Linked DNA regions of Gemmobacter sp. 24YEA27. The protein of the gene in region 2 interacts with the protein of the main gene of each other region in a pairwise test. Links are inferred from orthologs where the notes say so. Each region holds a gene or a part of one and is shown on either strand. Other genes may lie near its edges.

Region 1 (3,507 bases), 2.4 Mb from region 2 along the record:
CTCGACCTCGCGCGATCTGCCGGGGGAAATCCGCGCCGGGCGTTTCCGCCAGGAGCTGTTTGACCGCCTGAACGTGGTGCCAATTCCGGTGCCCTCGCTGGCAGATCGTCGCGATGACATTCCCGAACTCGCCCGCCATTTCGTGGCCTGGTTCCATCGCAGCCAGGGCCTGCCTTTGCGCCCGATCAGCCCTGATGCCGAGGCGATGCTGCAGACCATGTCCTGGCCGGGCAATATCCGTCAGCTGCGGAATATGATCGAACGCGTGCTGATCCTCGGCGAGGGCACCGACGAGATTGAAGCGCGTGAGCTGCCCGGGGCCGAAGGGGCCAGCGGCGCCGGTGAAACGATGGTGCTGGGCGGCGCGGTGGCGACATTGCCCCTGCGTGAGGCGCGCGAGCTTTTTGAACGCGAATATCTTCTCACCCAGATCAACCGCTTCGGCGGCAATATCTCGCGGACGGCGAATTTCGTCGGCATGGAACGTTCAGCGCTGCACCGGAAGCTGAAAAGCCTCGGTGTGGTGACCTCGTCGAAATCCGGCACCCGCAGCGCCTATTTCGATGACGACTTCCAGGAGGGCGAGGCGGGCTGAGCACGGCCCGGGCAGCATCTCCGGGGGGGGAATTGACCTTTCGGAAGCGCTTTGCGAAACAGGGCAAATGACGGCGGGCGAGGCCAGAGGAGAACCCTATGAAGGTCATCATCTGCGGCGCCGGCCAGGTCGGCTGGCAGATTGCGCGCCAGCTGGCCGGTGAGAAAAACGATGTCACCATCGTTGACACCAATGCCGATCTGATCCGCCGCGCGACCGAGGTTCTGGATGTTCAGGGCGTTGTGGGCTTTGCAAGCCATCCCGACATTCTGGAAAAAGCCGGCGCCCGCGATGCCGATATGGTGATCGCCGCGACCTATTCCGACGAGGTGAATATGGTCACCTGTCAGATCGCGGCTTCGGCCTTTAATGTCACCCGCCGCATCGCGCGGATCCGGGCGCAGAACTATCTTGAGACCGGCTATTCCGATCTCTACAACACCGACCGGCTGGCGATTGATGTGATCATCAGCCCGGAGCTTGAGGTGGCCGAGGCCGCGCTGCAGCGGCTTGCTGCGCCCGAAACCTTTGACACCGAGGTTTTCATGTCGGGGCGCGCGCATCTGCTGGGGATCCGTCTTGGTCCGGAATGCCCGGTGCTGAACACGCCCCTGCGCCAGCTCAATGACCTCTTTCCCTCGCTCCGGGCGATCGTGGTGGGGGTGCGCCGCAATGAGAAGCTCTTCGCGCCGCATCCCGAAGATCAGCTGCTGGAAGATGATCAGATCTATCTCTTCGTCCATACCGAGGATATGAGCCGCAGCCTCGGGATCTTTGGCAAGCGTGAACATAAGCAGGACCGGATCGTCATAGTCGGCGGCGGCAATGTCGGGCTGACAGTGGCGCGGGCGCTGGAGGCGCGGTCCGACCGGGTCCGGGTGCGGATGATCGAGAAGAACCGCCAGATTGCCGAGGCCGCCGCCGATCAGCTGTCGCGCACCATCGTGCTGAATGGTGACGGGATGGATATGGATCTGCTGGCCGAGGCAGGGGTGGACCGGGCCGATGCCGTTCTGGTGGTCACCGATGATGACAAGACCAATCTTCTGGTTTCGGTGCGCGCCAAACAGGCGGGCTGCCCGCTGACCATCGCGCTGGTCAATGACCCGACCATGGCGCCTTTGATGGCGGCGCTGGATCTCGACGCCTGGATCAATCCGCGCGCGACCACGGTCTCGTCGATCCTGCGCCATATCCGGCATGGCCGCGTTCGCGCCGTCTATTCGCTCGGCGATGGCGAGGCCGAGATGATCGAGGCCCAGGTGATGTCGACCTCTCCGATCTCTGGCAAGATGATCCGCGATATTGCATTCCCCGAAGGCGTGCTGGTCGGCGGCGTGATGAAGGGCGACCGGATGCTCAAACCCGAACCTGATACGCGGATCGAGCCCGGTGATCTGGTCGCGGTCTTTGCCCTGGTGAAAGATGTGCCCGAGGTCGAGCGCCTGTTCCAGGTCTCGATTGATTTCTTCTGATGCGGCCGCTGGCCGGGCTCCCGCGGGGTGGCAGGCGCCCGCTGTTATGGGATGTGCCGCTTCTGGTGCTGGCTCTGGGCGTCGTCGGGGTCCTGTGCTGGATCCCGGCGGCCCATGCCGCAAGCCTGAGTGATCACCGCACGGCGCAGAGCTTTTTCTATTCCGGGCTCCTCCTTGTCGTGCTGACCGTGATGCTGGCCATGGTGACCCGCGACCCAAAGCGCCGCCATTCCGCCCATAGTCAGCTGGCAGCACTGGCGGGAACCTATGCTCTTCTGCCTGTCGCCTTCGCCCTGCCGCTGGTGCCGCTGATCCGCGACACCACGCTGCTCAATCTGTGGTTCGAGATGATCTCGTCTTTCACCACCACCGGCGCCACCGGCTATGCACCCGACCGGCTGCCGGCTTCTGTCCATCTGTGGCGGGCGATGGCGGGCTGGCTCGGCGCCTATTTCGTGCTGATCGCGGCCTGGGCGGTGCTCGCACCTCTGAACCTCGGCGGGGCCGAGGTGATCTCGGGGCAGCTTCCGGGGCAAAAGAGCCAGCTGATCGGCCGCGCCGGCGGGTTGACCGACCCGCGCGAGCGGCTGACCCGTGCGTCTTCAGCGATCCTGCCGGTCTATGCCGGGCTGACCTTCGCACTGTGGATCATGTTGCTGATCGCGGGCGAAAACGGGCTGATCGCGCTGACCCATGCGATGGGAACGCTTTCGACCAGCGGCATCTCGGCGGGGACGGGGCAGGCGGTGTTATATTCCGGCCTCGCGGGCGAGGTGCTGATCTTCTTTTTCTTCCTGCTGGCGCTCAGCCGCCATCTGATGCCGTTCAACCTGCCAGGCCAGGTGCATGGATCGCTGCGCCAGGATCCCGAGATCCGGCTCGGCCTGATCCTGATCTCGCTTGTGGTCGTCGTTCTGCTGCTCCGCCATCTGGTGGCGGATGCCGGGGCGGGCGGCGAGGAGAGCCTTGCCGCGCTGATCCGCGCCTTCTGGGGATCTCTCTTTACCGCCGCCTCCTTCCTGACCACCACCGGCTATGAAAGCATCTGGTGGAGTTCGGCGCGCAACTGGGCGGGGATGGGATCGCCGGGGCTGATGCTGATGGGGCTTGCGATCATCGGCGGCGGGGTGGCGACGACCGCCGGCGGGGTGACGCTTCTTCGGGTCTGGGCGCTTGGCCTCCAGGGCAAGCGCGAGCTGGAACGCATCATCCACCCGCATTCCATCGGCAGCGGCGCCGAGGCGCGCAGGCTTGCCGGGCGCGGCGCCTGGTTCGCCTGGATTTTCTTTATGCTTTTCGCGATATCGGTCGGCCTGATCACCGCCGCGCTGACCCTGTTCGGACTGCGGTTCACCGAGGCGCTGATCTTCTGCCTTTCGGCCCTGACCACCACCGGCCAGCTCGCCTGGCTTGCCGGGGCCGAGCCGCTGTCCTGGG
Region 2 (4,151 bases):
GGGTCGAGATCGACACATCCTCGGGCTTTCATATCGTCACCGAGCGGCTGACCACCGCGCTTGACCGGTCAGGCGCCGCAAGCGACAGCGCGGTCACCGCAAGCGGCCCCCAGGTCACCATTGACGCCGACAGCTTCACCCTGACACAGCAAAGTGACACCGGGGCCGCCTCCCCCTATCTTCTGGTTTTCTCAGGCTCGGTAAAGCTGGTATATGAGCCAGGCGCACCAGGACGCGAAACGGATACACCATGACACCGATTGCCCGCCTTTTGCTTTCGCCGCTGACGCTCATTCTGGCGCTGGCTGTATCGCCCGTCTTTGTGCAGCCCGTTTTGGCGCAGGGAGCGACAATCTCTTTCGGCCCTATGACCCAGGACACCAGCCTGCCGGTCGAGATCAAGGCCGATACGCTTTCGGTGAACAATGCCGATGGCTCGGCGGTGTTTTCAGGCAATGTCCTCGTAGGCCAGGGCGAGATGCGCCTGACTGCGGCAGAAGTGCGGGTCGAATATGCCGCCGACAGCCGGGCGATCAGGCGTCTTCACGCCACCGGAGGTGTAACCATCGCCAGCGCGCAGGATGCCGCCGAATCACGCGAAGCGGTCTATGAAATCGACAGCGGACTTGTCGTCATGACAGGTGATGTGCTGCTGACCCAGGGCGCCAGCGCGCTTTCCGGGCAAAAGCTGACGATTCGGATGAAATCCGGTACCGGCCTGATGGAGGGCGGCGTTTCGACCACCTTCCTGCCCGGAGCCAACTGATGGTTCTTGCTGATAATGTGCAGCCGCCGGCGGCCCGGGACGCGACCGAATCCGCCGGGCTGCAGATCCGCAACCTTCGGAAAAGCTACAAGAAACGCCCTGTTATCCGCGATGTGACAATGGATCTGCGGCGCGGCGAAGTGGTGGCGCTTCTGGGCCCCAATGGCTCGGGCAAGACCACCTGTTTCTATTCCATCGCCGGTCTTGTGACGCCCGAAGGCGGCCAGGTGCTGATTGACGGGCGCGATGTGACGCCTTTGCCGATGTATCGCCGTGCGCGGCTTGGGATCGGCTATCTGCCGCAGGAGGTCTCGATCTTTCGCGGCCTTTCGGTCGAGGACAATATCCTCGCCGTCCTGGAAATCGCCCATGCCGACCGCCACAAACGGCGCGAGCGGCTGGAGGAGCTGCTGTCGGAATTTTCGATCACCCATCTGCGCCAGGCCCCTGCCCTGGCATTGTCGGGCGGCGAGCGCCGGCGGGTCGAAATCGCGCGCTGCCTTGCCGCTGATCCGAAATATCTCCTGCTTGATGAACCCTTCGCCGGGGTCGATCCGATTGCGGTGAATGAGATCCGGCACCTGGTCCAGGACCTGAAATCGCGCGGCATCGGGGTGCTGATCACTGATCACAACGTGCGAGAAACGCTGGGTATCGTCGACCGCGCCTATATCCTGCATGACGGCAAGGTGCTGATGTCCGGCACCACCGATGAAATCGTCCGGGACGAGACCGTCCGCCGCGTCTATCTGGGCGAAAATTTTCGTATGGCCTGAGCCATTTGCGCGATCTCGTGCAGAGGCCTGACGATTCGGTTGACAGGCCGCGCGCGCTGTCACCAAATGGTCATATGAGCGCAAGCATTGCCCACCGCGACCGAGGTCAGGGCGGCCGTAAATGGCCCCGCCGCCTTGCGGTCCTTCCCACCAGCCCCCAGATCAGAAAGACGACCCGACAGACGACATGTCTTTGAAGACCCGGGTTCGTGACAGCATGTTCACCGGCCCGGCCCTGAAAGCAGAGGAGTTATCATGCGCTACCAGATCAGCGGCAAACAAATCGACATCGGAGAGGCCCTGACCACTCATGTCAAAGCCGAAATTGGCGAGTTGATCGAAAAATATGCGCAGCGTGCCACCGATTGCCTGGTGGTCTTCTCGCGCGCGGCGCATGAATCCGTCTGCGAGACGACGATCCACCTGGCCACCGGCCTGAATGTCTCGGCCAAAGGCAATGCAACGGAAATCTATGCCGCTTTCGAGAGCTGCCGCGAACGTCTGGACAAGCAGGTGCGCCGCTACAAGCGCCGGTTGCGCAGCCATCACGTCGATCGCAAGGGGCCAGTTGAATTCGGCGCCGCCTCGTCCTATATCCTCGCCCCATCCGAGGAACACGAGGATGCCGAGCCAGAAACCCTTGCTCCGGTCGTAGTTGCCGAGATGGAGACGAAGATTCCTTCGATCACCGTCGGCGAGGCCGTGATGCAAATGGAGCTGGCGGGGCAAAAAATGCTCGTGTTTCGCAATGAAGGCCATGGGGGCGTGAACGTGGTGTATCGTCGAGACGACGGCAACATCGGCTGGATTGACCCTCGCAACAGCGGGTGACGGGCCGGTGCCCTTCCCTGCCTGACCACAGGATTTCTGCTTTCTCATGGAACTATCCAGTCTTCTCGTCCCCTCTGCCGTCCGCGTGGTCGGCCAGTTCACTTCGAAGAAACGCCTCTTCCAGGAGCTGGGGGATATCGCGCAATCGGCCTGGAACATCCCGGCCGATCCCGCAGTAGACGGGTTGCAGGAACGTGAGACGCTGGGTCCGACCGGCGTGGGGCATGGCATCGCCCTGCCCCATGCACGGATCGAAGAACTCGACCGTATCGCCGGTATTTTCATCCGGCTGGAAAAGCCGCTGGATTATGATTCAGTCGACCGCCAGCCGGTGGATCTGATCTTCTGCCTGCTCGCGCCAAAGGATTCCGGGGTCGACCACCTGAAGGCACTCGCCCTGGTCAGCCGCACTATGCGCGACCAGAGCGTGGTCTCGAAACTGCGCTCTAACACGGATCCCGCAAAGCTGCACGCGATCCTCGTAGAGGCGCGCAGCACTCAGGAAGCGTAATTTCGCGCGCGGGCGGCAGCCGGGGGCTTCACCCCCGGAACCGCAGAGTAATTTCCTCAAGAGGAAGCAGGCTGTCTTCCTCTTGACTTAAATCCTCAGCTCACTGCCAGGCTCAGCTAAAGCGCTGTCGCGGAACGTGTGTCCCGATTTCGGGGATTACGCGCGATATCACCCCAGCACGAGGATCAACGCACCCTTTGCGAGACGCAGCGGGTGAAAGCCGAAGTTCGCCTCGGGGACGCCATCCAACTCTGGCCCGCCGCACACCACGGGGTCACCTGCCGGCTCCGGCAGACGCGCGGTGGCGCGGGCGCTGCGCATAGCAACCATGACGCGAAAGCCATGCCGGCCTTTGATCCTGATCAGGCACCGCGCCGCCCGGGCACGAGGACAGGGCGTCGCCCAAAGGAGGCAGCCTTTGTGATCACAACTGAGTACAATCCGCGCCCCGCAGAGGCTCGTTGATCATCACAATGTCGCGCTGACGCCGCGAAACCATGGAAAAGCCGACATTTTCCTGCCGGTTTCGTCTGTTATGGGGTTGTAATCCAGGGCCTGTATCTTCCATTTTGGAAACAACTTCCCCCCGGTTTTCCCCGGAAACCTTCCGCGCCTTGTCAGCCATGACAAGCGAATCGCCGCAACCGAGCCCTCCGGGGCACGGAGAGCGGCGTGTAAGAGTGTGGTTTCAGGCGCGCGCGGGGGCATGGATATGACAAGCGACAAAACAGGAGTGACGGCCACAGAATGATCGAGCAGAACCTGATCCTCATTCTCGTGTTGCTGCCGTTTCTGGCAGCAATTGCCGCAGCCACGCTTCCGGTGAATTCGCATGGCGCGGCCGCCTGGGTCTCGGGCCTTTCGCTTGCCGGTGGCCTTGTGATCCTGATCACGCTTTACCCGCAGGTCTCGGAAGACGAGGTGGTGCGCAGCCTTGTGCGCTGGCTGCCGATCCTCTCGATCAACCTGAATTTCCGGATGGATGGTTTCGCCTGGATGTTCACCTTCATTGTGCTGGCGATCGGCATTCTGGTGGTGATCTATGCGCGGTTCTATCTGGCCAAAACCGATCCGGTGCCACGGTTTTACAGCTTTCTGATGGCGTTCACCGGCGCGATGATCGGGATGCTCCTTTCGGGCAATATCCTGATGCTGGTCGTGTTCTGGGAACTGACCTCGATCATGTCCTTCCTCCTGATCGGCTACTGGCATCAGAGCCAGTCGGCCCGCGACGGTGCCCGGATGGCGCTGATCGTGACGGCGGGGG

Evidence for each region. Proteins that work in one complex are often made in the same cells at the same time.
Region 1: the proteins of QNO18_RS01715 (region 2) and trkA interact in binary tests that used the Escherichia coli proteins (3 or more experiments, as listed by UniProt). The link is inferred for Gemmobacter sp. 24YEA27 from one-to-one orthologs.

Annotation. Positions count from the first base shown.
Region 1 is NZ_JASJPW010000001.1:2,701,469-2,704,975, reverse strand. Bases 1-2,881 are described here. They hold trkA (Trk system potassium transporter TrkA), read left to right. Parts: upstream 1-693; coding sequence 694-2,070; downstream 2,071-2,881. Other genes in these bases: QNO18_RS13450 (potassium transporter TrkG), read left to right, coding at 2,070-2,881; QNO18_RS13460 (sigma-54 dependent transcriptional regulator), read left to right, coding at 1-595. Also shown: more of QNO18_RS13450, read left to right, coding at 2,882-3,507. UniProt on the Escherichia coli protein: Part of the constitutive potassium transport systems TrkG and TrkH. May regulate the transport activity of TrkG and TrkH systems. Binds to NAD(+) and NADH.
Region 2 is NZ_JASJPW010000001.1:339,266-343,416, forward strand. The notes cover bases 1,367-4,151. They hold QNO18_RS01715 (PTS sugar transporter subunit IIA), read left to right. Parts: upstream 1,367-2,419; coding sequence 2,420-2,884; downstream 2,885-4,151. Other genes in these bases: lptB (LPS export ABC transporter ATP-binding protein), read left to right, coding at 1,367-1,542; raiA (ribosome-associated translation inhibitor RaiA), read left to right, coding at 1,798-2,373; QNO18_RS01720 (hypothetical protein), read right to left, coding at 3,053-3,214; QNO18_RS01725 (monovalent cation/H+ antiporter subunit A), read left to right, coding at 3,632-4,151. Outside these bases: LPS export ABC transporter periplasmic protein LptC, read left to right, coding at 1-254; QNO18_RS01700 (LptA/OstA family protein), read left to right, coding at 251-766; more of lptB, read left to right, coding at 766-1,366. UniProt on the Escherichia coli protein: Seems to have a role in regulating nitrogen assimilation.